One region of the Erwinia sp. 9145 genome, then DNA from elsewhere that is predicted to be linked to it. Evidence: predicted binding sites of a transcription regulator. Region 1 holds the regulator's gene; the other holds the start of a gene.
What was found. The regulator PurR, encoded in region 1, represses purine synthesis genes. The targets are predictions, from matches to a motif close to CANGCAAACGTTTGCNTG.

Region 1 (4,427 bases):
CTGCCGTCGTGATGAAAACGACATTTTCAGCAGGGTTATTTCTCCTGACGCGTTACCTTGCTCGTAGGGTCATTGCTTTCACGGCAGGTTGAATAAAACACATGCTTTTTTGCCAACGGTTTCTTGCGCTGAGTCATTGAAACAAAAAAGACCTTACCTTTTGGCAAAAAGTTAGATTAGAATTGCCTGGCCCGTCTGCTCAACAGGCAGATAAATCTTATTGCCCTGCTTTTGCCGCTGGCGAAAGCACGAACTGTTAATGGTAACGATGCGTCTATTTATCACGATAATCATGCTGGCTTTTGTTCAGCTTTTCGTCACTGTGGCGCACGCATCGCCCGGCACGCCTGTTAATGCAAAACACCAAAAGGCGAATGCCAAAAATGAACGCGATGACGATCGCCGCAAGCGCAAAACGGTGAAGAGTACAACAACGAAAAAAGTAAAAGACGTCGCCCGCAAACCCCGCACTGCCTCTTCTGCAAAAGCCAAACTTAACAAAAAGCTGGCAGCCTCGCACAAGGTCACCAAATCCCAAATCCTCGCGGCAGCAAAAAACAATGCTTCAAAAAAACGCTACGGTCGCCAGGGGATTAAAACGCTGAAAGAGCGTGAAGCGCTTACCGATAACGCAACCTCCTCACCGCTCAAACTCAGCAAAGCGCACCGCGCGCGCTATCAGAAAGCGCGTGAAACAGCGATGAACAAGCTGATGGGCCAGTTGGGTAAACCTTACCAGTGGGGCGGCACCTCACCTGAGACCGGCTTCGACTGTAGCGGACTGGTCTGGTATGCCTACAAAGACCTGGTAAAGTTTAAGATCCCGCGCACCGCCAACGAGATGTACCATTTGCGCGACGCGGCGCAGATTGACCGCGGTGAGCTGGAAAAAGGCGACCTGGTCTTTTTCCGCATAAACGGGCGCGGCACGGCCGATCATGTGGGCGTGTACCTTGGCGGCGGTAAATTTATTCAGTCTCCGCGTACCGGAAAAGATATTCAGATAAGCGCGCTGTCGGATGATTACTGGCAGGGTCATTATGTTGGCGCGCGCCGTGTGATGACGCCCAAAACCATTCGCTGAGTGTAAAAAGAATAAAAAAGGCCGATCTTAATCGGCCTTTTTTTTAGTGCATCACGGCGGTAAAGCTGAATGCGATAATCATCAACAGCGCAGCGCAGGTCGTCAACAGCGAGAACTTCAGATCGGTATCCATTTACACCCTCTTAATAACCCTGATAGTTGTACCGGTATCAATTTTCCCATATCTGGCGGTAAAAATCTCGTTTTCTTTGGCAGAGCTTGTTAGAATCCGGGCCTCGTTGCGCAACCCGTAATAAAATGCTGTGCCGTTGCGCAAACACCAACGCTTATTCCTTCCTGACGTCACCGACATGCACGCAGCACAGTCTCAGAGGCGGCGGGGAAATTTCGCTTTACGCAATCGTTTAACAAATGACTTATCAATAAGTTGCGATAAGTGCAGGAGTCATTATTTCATGGCAACCATTAAAGATGTGGCCAGGCGTGCCGGGGTGTCCACCACTACCGTTTCACACGTTATCAATAAAACCCGCTTCGTCGCTGAAAATACGCGGGACGCGGTATGGGCCGCCATCAAAGAACTTCACTATTCACCCAGTGCGGTTGCCCGCAGTCTTAAAGTCAATCACACCCGAACCATCGGGCTGCTGGCCACCTCAAGCGAAGCGCCCTATTTCGCTGAGATTATTGAAGCCATTGAAAACAGCTGCTTTGCCAAAGGCTACACGCTGATTTTGGGTAACGCCCATAACGATCTGCAAAAGCAGGAGGCGTATCTGTCGATGATGGCGCAAAAGCGCGTCGACGGGCTGCTGGTGATGTGTTCTGAATATCCCGATGCGCTGATCGAACTGCTGGAAAACAGCCGCAACATTCCGATGGTGGTGATGGACTGGGGCGAATCGCGCGGCGATTTTACCGATACGGTGCTGGATAATGCTTTCGAAGGCGGCTACCTGGTGGGACGCTATCTGATTGAACGCGGCCATCGCGATATCGGCGTGATCCCCGGCCAGATGGAGCGCAATACCGGCGGCGGTCGCCATGCGGGATTTCTGAAGGCGCTTTCTGAAGCGGGCATCACGCTACGCAACGAGTGGCTGGTGCAGGGCGACTTTGAGCCGGAATCTGGCTACCGCGCCATGCAGCAGATCCTGTCGCAGAAGCAGCGCCCCACCGCCGTATTTTGCGGGGGCGACGTCATGGCGATGGGCGCAATTTGCGCGGCCGATGAAATGGGGCTGCGCGTGCCGCAAGACATATCGGTGATCGGGTATGATAATGTGCGCAATGCCCGCTACTTCACCCCGGCGCTGACCACGGTTCACCAGCCTAAACAACAGTTGGGCGAAACCGCATTCGAGATGCTGCTGGACAGGATCACCAGCAAGCGCGAAGATCCGCAAACCATTGAGGTGCATCCCACTCTGATTGAGCGCCGCTCGGTCGCTGACGGGCCGTTCCTTGACTATCGACGCTAATGTTTTTCGCTGAGCCATTCATGGTTCAGCGTATCGGTATCGCCCAGATAATCCAGCAGCCAGCGCATTGCCGGCGAGTCGTCCGCCGCCCGCGACCAGCTTACGCAGCAGGGGCTGTCAGGGAACGGCGCGCCAAGCGTCAACTCACGTAGCGCGCCGCTTTGCAGCAACGGGCGTGCAAAATGCCCCGGCACCATGCCGACGCACAGCCCCGCCAGCAGGCAATCAGCAGCGCTTTCCCAGTCTGGCACCACCAGCCGACGCTGATTATCCAGTGTCCAGGTGGTGCGCTTCGGCAGAGAACGCGACGTATCCTCCAGCACCAGCGAAGGCCACTCCCGCACCGTCTCGTCATCAATGTCTTTTGTACACTGCGCCAGCGGATGACGGGCCTGTACCACACAACGCCAGTTCAGCGCGCCCATGTCACGGAAGGCGTAACGTCCTCCGACCGGAATCGCCTGCGTCGCGCCGATGGCAATATCCACCCTGCCGTCCGCCAGCGCGTCCCAGACGCCGTTGAAGACCTCGGCGGTCAGATGCAGTTCGATATCAGGAAAGTGGCGGTAAAAATCCACTACCATTTGTCGCGTTCGCTGCGGCCGCACGATGCGGTCAACGGCGATATTGATCTGGCCTCGCCAGCCGTTCGCCACCTGCTGACACTGACGACGCGTTGCGAGCATTTTTTTGATAACAGTGCGACCTTCCAGAATGAAAACCTTTCCCGCCTCGGTAAGCACCACGTCGCGATGGCGGCGCTCAAACAGCGGCACAGCCAGCCACTCTTCAAGCTGACGAACAGTATAGCTGACCGCAGAAGGCACACGATGTAGCTCCGCTGCCGCCGCGCTGAAGCTGCCGTTTCTGGCGACAGCATCAATGACTTCAAGTGAATATTCTGACCACATAATCTGCCTGCAAATTTTTTGAACGCAATATGCAAATATTAGCGTTTCACAGCGCGCGTGGCACGCGTTTACACTTTGCGCCATTTCATTCATCTGCCATAAAGAGCATAAAATGCCTTCACCCGGATTTACCCTTTACCTCGCGCTTTTAAGCGTGGTGGGCTTTCTCGCCACTGATATGTACCTGCCCGCCTTTGCTGACATGCAGCAGGATCTGCACACACAACCCGGCGTGATCGGCGCCAGCCTGAGCCTGTTTCTGGCAGGCTTTGCCAGCGCCCAACTTATCTGGGGGCCGCTTTCAGACCGCATCGGGCGACGTCCGGTATTACTGATGGGGCTGGGAATTTTTGCGCTGAGCTGCACGATGATGTGGTGGGCGAATTCCGCATGGGCGCTGTTGGGGCTGCGTTTTCTTCAGGCCGTGGGCATCTGCGCAGCCGCCGTGACCTGGCAGGCGCTGGTTATTGACCGTTATTCTGCCACCCAGGCAAACAAAGTGTTTGCCACCATTATGCCGCTGGTGGCGCTTTCGCCCGCGCTGGCACCGCTGGCTGGCGCATGGGTTCTGAATCACTTTACCTGGCGCGGCATTTTTATCGTGCTGATGGCGATCGCTGTGGTGCTGCTAATCTGCACGCTGTTTCTTTCGCCGGTACGCCGTGCGTCGGCGGGTAACGGCGAGCCAACGCGCTTTTTTACCTTACTGAGGTCACCGGTTTATGTGGGTAACGTGCTGATCTACGCCGCCTGCTCCGCCAGTTTTTTCGCCTGGCTTACCGGGTCGCCTTTTATTCTGTCCGCACTGGGAATGACGCCGGGCGATATCGGGTTGAGCTATTTCCCGCAGACGCTGGCATTTCTGACGGGCGGTTACGGCTGCCGCATGATATTGAAAAAAGTACAAGGTCGCGCGCTGCTTCCCTGGCTGCTGGCGCTCTACAGTCTGAGCATTGTGTCCTTCTTTTTCATTTCGCAGCAGGCCGCGCC
Region 2 (4,427 bases), 1.0 Mb from region 1:
AAAGATAAGCTGTGGCAAAACGCGATGACGCTGTCGGCAGGGCAACAGCAGCGGCTGGTGATTGCGCGGGCTATTGCCATTGCGCCTGCGGTGCTGCTGCTTGACGAACCCACTTCGGCGCTTGATCCCATCACCACGCTGGTGATTGAGGAGCTGATGCAGACGCTGAAAGAGCAGTTCACGCTGATCCTGGTCACCCACAATATGCAGCAGGCCGCGCGCGTCTCGGATTATACCGTCTTTATGCATCAGGGAAGCGTGGTGGAAGCGGGCGAAACCGACGTGCTGTTCACCGCGCCCAGGCAGCGTCGGACGGAAGACTATATTTCCGGGCGCTACGGCTGAAAAAAAAGCGAATCAACGATTCGCTTTCAGTGCGTTCACTCCCACGCGTAGCCTTCCGGCGGCAGGCGCTTATCATCAAGCCAGGCGGCGTCGTTCCGCATCGCCAGGCGTCCTTCCGTAAACCAGCCCACCACCAGCGGATAGATGGCGTGCTCCTGATGCTGAACGCGTGCGTTCACTTCGTCTTCCGTATCATCCGGGTAGACCGGCACCTTCGCCTGAAGGATCACCGGGCCGCCATCAAGCTGGTCGGTGACAAAATGTACCGAGGTGCCGTGCTCATCATCGCCGTTGGCGATGGCCTGGCGATGAGTGTGCAGACCCGGATATTTCGGCAGCAGGGAAGGGTGGATGTTGAGCATGCGCCCGGCATAGCGCTGAACAAATGCCGGGCTGAGGATACGCATGTAGCCCGCCAGTACCACCAGATCGGGCGCGTAAGCGTCGATCTCCTGCATCAGCTGCCGGTCAAAGGCTTCGCGATCGGCGAACTCCGCAGCGGACAGCGCGTGCGCCGCAACGCCCGCCGCGCGCGCGCGCTCAAGCCCGAAGGCGTCGGCTTTGTTACTGAACACGGCGGCCACGCGGCCAGCCACCCGACCCTGCTGACACGCATCAAGAATAGCCTGAAGATTACTGCCCTGGCCCGAAATCAGCACAACCAGCCGCATCATGCGTTGATAACCACGCGCTCATCGGCATCAGAGGCCTTGATCACGCCGATTTTCCAGGCCTTTTCACCCGCCTGCGTCATCAGTGCGATTGCCTTATCCGCCTCGTCAGGGCTGAGGGCGATCAGCATGCCGACGCCGCAGTTAAAGGTGCGATACATCTCATGGCGGCTGACGTTGCCCGCCTGCTGCATCCAGCTAAACACTGCCGGCCACTGCCAGCTCGACTCTTCCAGCACTGCCTGGGTGTTGTCCGGCAGCACGCGTGGAATATTCTCCCAGAAGCCGCCGCCGGTCAGGTGAGCAATGGCGTGCACGTCCACCTGCTCGATCAGGCTGAGGATGTTTTTTACATAAATACGGGTAGGCTCCAGCAGGTGATCGGCCAGAGATTTACCGTCGAGCTGCGTGGTTTCAGGATCGGTGTTGCTGACTTCAAGAATTTTACGCACCAGCGAATAGCCATTAGAGTGCGGGCCGCTGGAGCCCAGCGCGATCAGCACATCGCCGTCCTGCACTTTGCTGCCGTCGATAATTTCTGACTTTTCCACCACGCCGACGCAAAAACCCGCCACGTCGTAGTCTTCGCCGTGATACATGCCGGGCATTTCCGCCGTTTCGCCGCCGACCAGCGCACAGCCGGACTGCGAACAGCCTTCGGCGATACCGGTAATCACGCTGGCAGCGGTATCAACATCCAGTTTGCCCGTGGCGTAGTAATCCAGGAAAAACAGCGGCTCGGCGCCCTGTACCACCAGGTCGTTGACGCACATGGCGACCAGATCGATCCCGATGGCGTCGTGACGTTTGAGATCCATCGCCAGGCGCAGTTTGGTGCCAACGCCGTCAGTGCCGGAGACCAGGATCGGTTCGCGGTATTTTTGCGGCAGCGCGCAAAGTGCGCCAAAACCGCCTAACCCTCCCATCACTTCCGGACGGCGCGTTTTTTTCACCACGCCTTTAATACGATCGACTAACGCATTGCCCGCATCGATATCTACGCCGGCGTCTTTATAGCTGAGAGAGGTGTTGTCGGTCACTGCGAAATCCCCGCGATGGTGGTAAAGAAATAAGGCGCGGCAATTCTACCAGCGCAGGCAAACGTTTGCGAGTGCCATCTGTCCTCCTGCGTTGGGCGATGAAAATTTCCTCATCACCGTGCGAAGTTTGGAAAAGATCGCGTATAACTTACATTAAGTCATAGGGCGCAGCGGAAAAATGGCGCTATAATCTCGCGATTTTTTTTGGCAGCCTATTACTCGGGGGAGTACAAAAAATGAAGATCGTGGAAGTCAAACACCCGCTGGTCAAACATAAACTGGGCCTGATGCGTGAACATGACGTCAGCACCAAGCGTTTCCGTGAACTTGCCTCCGAAGTGGGAAGCCTGCTGACCTATGAAGCCACTTCTGATTTAGCCACTGAAAAAGTCACCATCGAAGGCTGGAATGGCCCGGTGGAGATTGAGCAGATCAAAGGTAAAAAAATTACCGTGGTGCCGATTCTGCGCGCCGGTCTCGGCATGATGGAGGGCGTTCTGGAACACGTACCCAGCGCACGTATCAGCGTTGTGGGCGTTTATCGCGATGAAGAAACGCTGGAGCCGGTGCCCTATTTTCAGAAGCTGGTATCCAATATTGAAGAACGCATGGCGCTGGTGGTTGACCCGATGCTGGCAACCGGCGGCTCAATGATCGCCACCATCGACCTGCTGAAAAAGGCCGGTTGCGTCAGTATTAAAGTGCTGGTGCTGGTTGCGGCGCCGGAGGGCATCGCCGCGCTGGAGAAAGCGCACCCGGACGTGGAGCTGTATACCGCTTCGGTCGATAAAGGCCTCAACGAGAAAGGCTATATCATTCCCGGCCTGGGCGACGCGGGCGATAAGATTTTCGGGACGAAATAAAATAAAAGGAAGCCGACCGAAGAGTCGGCTTTTTAATGTTCAGGGTAAATCAATAAGGGGAATACGATGACGCGTCGCGCAATTGGCGTAAGCGAAAGACCACCGCTGCTGCAAACGATTCCGCTCAGCTTTCAACATCTTTTTGCGATGTTTGGCGCAACGGTGCTGGTGCCGATTTTATTTCATATCAACCCGGCCACGGTGCTGCTGTTTAACGGCATTGGCACACTGCTCTACCTCTTCATCTGTAAGGGAAAAATCCCGGCTTATCTGGGTTCGAGCTTCGCTTTTATTTCGCCGGTTTTGCTGCTGCTGCCGTTAGGCTATGAACTGGCGCTGGGCGGCTTTATTCTTTGCGGCGTGCTGTTTTGCGTGGTGGCGCTGATTGTGAAAAAGGCCGGTACGGGCTGGCTGGACGTGATGTTTCCCCCGGCGGCGATGGGCGCCATCGTTGCCGTCATCGGCCTTGAACTGGCGGGCGTGGCGGCCAATATGGCAGGGCTGCTGCCTGCTAACGGCGCGCCAGCGGATGGCAAAACCATTTTGATCTCAATGATAACGCTGGCGGTCACGGTTTTCGGCTCGGTGCTGTTTCGCGGTTTTCTGGCTATCATCCCAATCCTGATCGGCGTGCTGGCGGGCTATGCGCTTTCGTGGTTCATGGGCATGGTGAACTGGGCGCCGGTTACCGCCGCGCACTGGTTCGCGCTGCCCACCTTCTACACGCCGCGCTTTGAGTGGTTCGCCATGCTTACCGTGCTGCCCGCCGCGCTGGTGGTAATTGCGGAACACATCGGGCATCTGGTGGTTACCGCGAATATCGTCAAAAAAGATCTGCTGAAAGATCCGGGCCTGCATCGCTCCATGTTTGCCAACGGCATTTCAACGGTTTTTTCCGGTTTATTTGGCTCAACGCCTAACACAACCTACGGAGAGAATATCGGCGTGATGGCCATTACCCGCGTTTACAGCACCTGGGTGATTGGCGGCGCGGCGGTGCTGGCTATTCTGCTCTCCTGCGTGGGCAAGCTGGCGGCGGCGATCCAGGCGGTGCCGGTGCCGGTGATGGGCGGGGTTTCACTGCTGCTGTATGGCGTTATTGCCGCCTCGGGTATTCGCGTCCTGATTGAATCCAAAGTTGATTATAACAAGGCGCAAAACCTGATCCTGACCTCGGTGATCCTGATTATTGGCGTCAGTGGTGCCACCATACATATTGGTGCGGCCGAGCTGAAGGGCATGGCGCTGGCAACCGTTGTCGGTATTTCACTGAGCCTGATCTTCAAGGTTATCAGCCTGCTCAGGCCGGAAGAAACCGTGCTCGATCCTGACGATCGCGGCTGAATACACGTCGTTTAATCTCCCGGCAAAGGTGTGGTAAACTTTTGCCGGATTTTGCCCGATCGACACCGAGGTGCTTCTGAACACGCCGGCTCAGCTATCGCTGCCACTCTATTTACCCGATGACGAAACCTTCGCCAGTTTCTGGCCGGGAGAAAACCCATCCC

Region 2: the regulator PurR is predicted to act here: its motif matches at 2,111-2,128, upstream of purM (phosphoribosylformylglycinamidine cyclo-ligase).

What each region holds. Positions count from the first base shown of each region.
Region 1 covers NZ_JQNE01000001.1:1,721,081-1,725,507, reverse strand. Annotated here, with positions in the region: gene FA91_RS08465 (C40 family peptidase) at 269-1,084, shown strand; gene FA91_RS20990 (YnhF family membrane protein) at 1,128-1,217, opposite strand; gene purR (HTH-type transcriptional repressor PurR) at 1,501-2,526, shown strand; gene punR (DNA-binding transcriptional activator PunR) at 2,523-3,437, opposite strand; gene punC (purine nucleoside transporter PunC) at 3,550-4,427, shown strand, end outside.
Region 2 covers NZ_JQNE01000001.1:2,721,494-2,725,920, reverse strand. Annotated here, with positions in the region: gene pstB (phosphate ABC transporter ATP-binding protein PstB) at 1-345, shown strand, start outside; gene purN (phosphoribosylglycinamide formyltransferase) at 381-1,019, opposite strand; gene purM (phosphoribosylformylglycinamidine cyclo-ligase) at 1,016-2,056, opposite strand; gene upp (uracil phosphoribosyltransferase) at 2,293-2,919, shown strand; gene uraA (uracil permease) at 2,986-4,263, shown strand; gene hda (DnaA inactivator Hda) at 4,334-4,427, shown strand, end outside.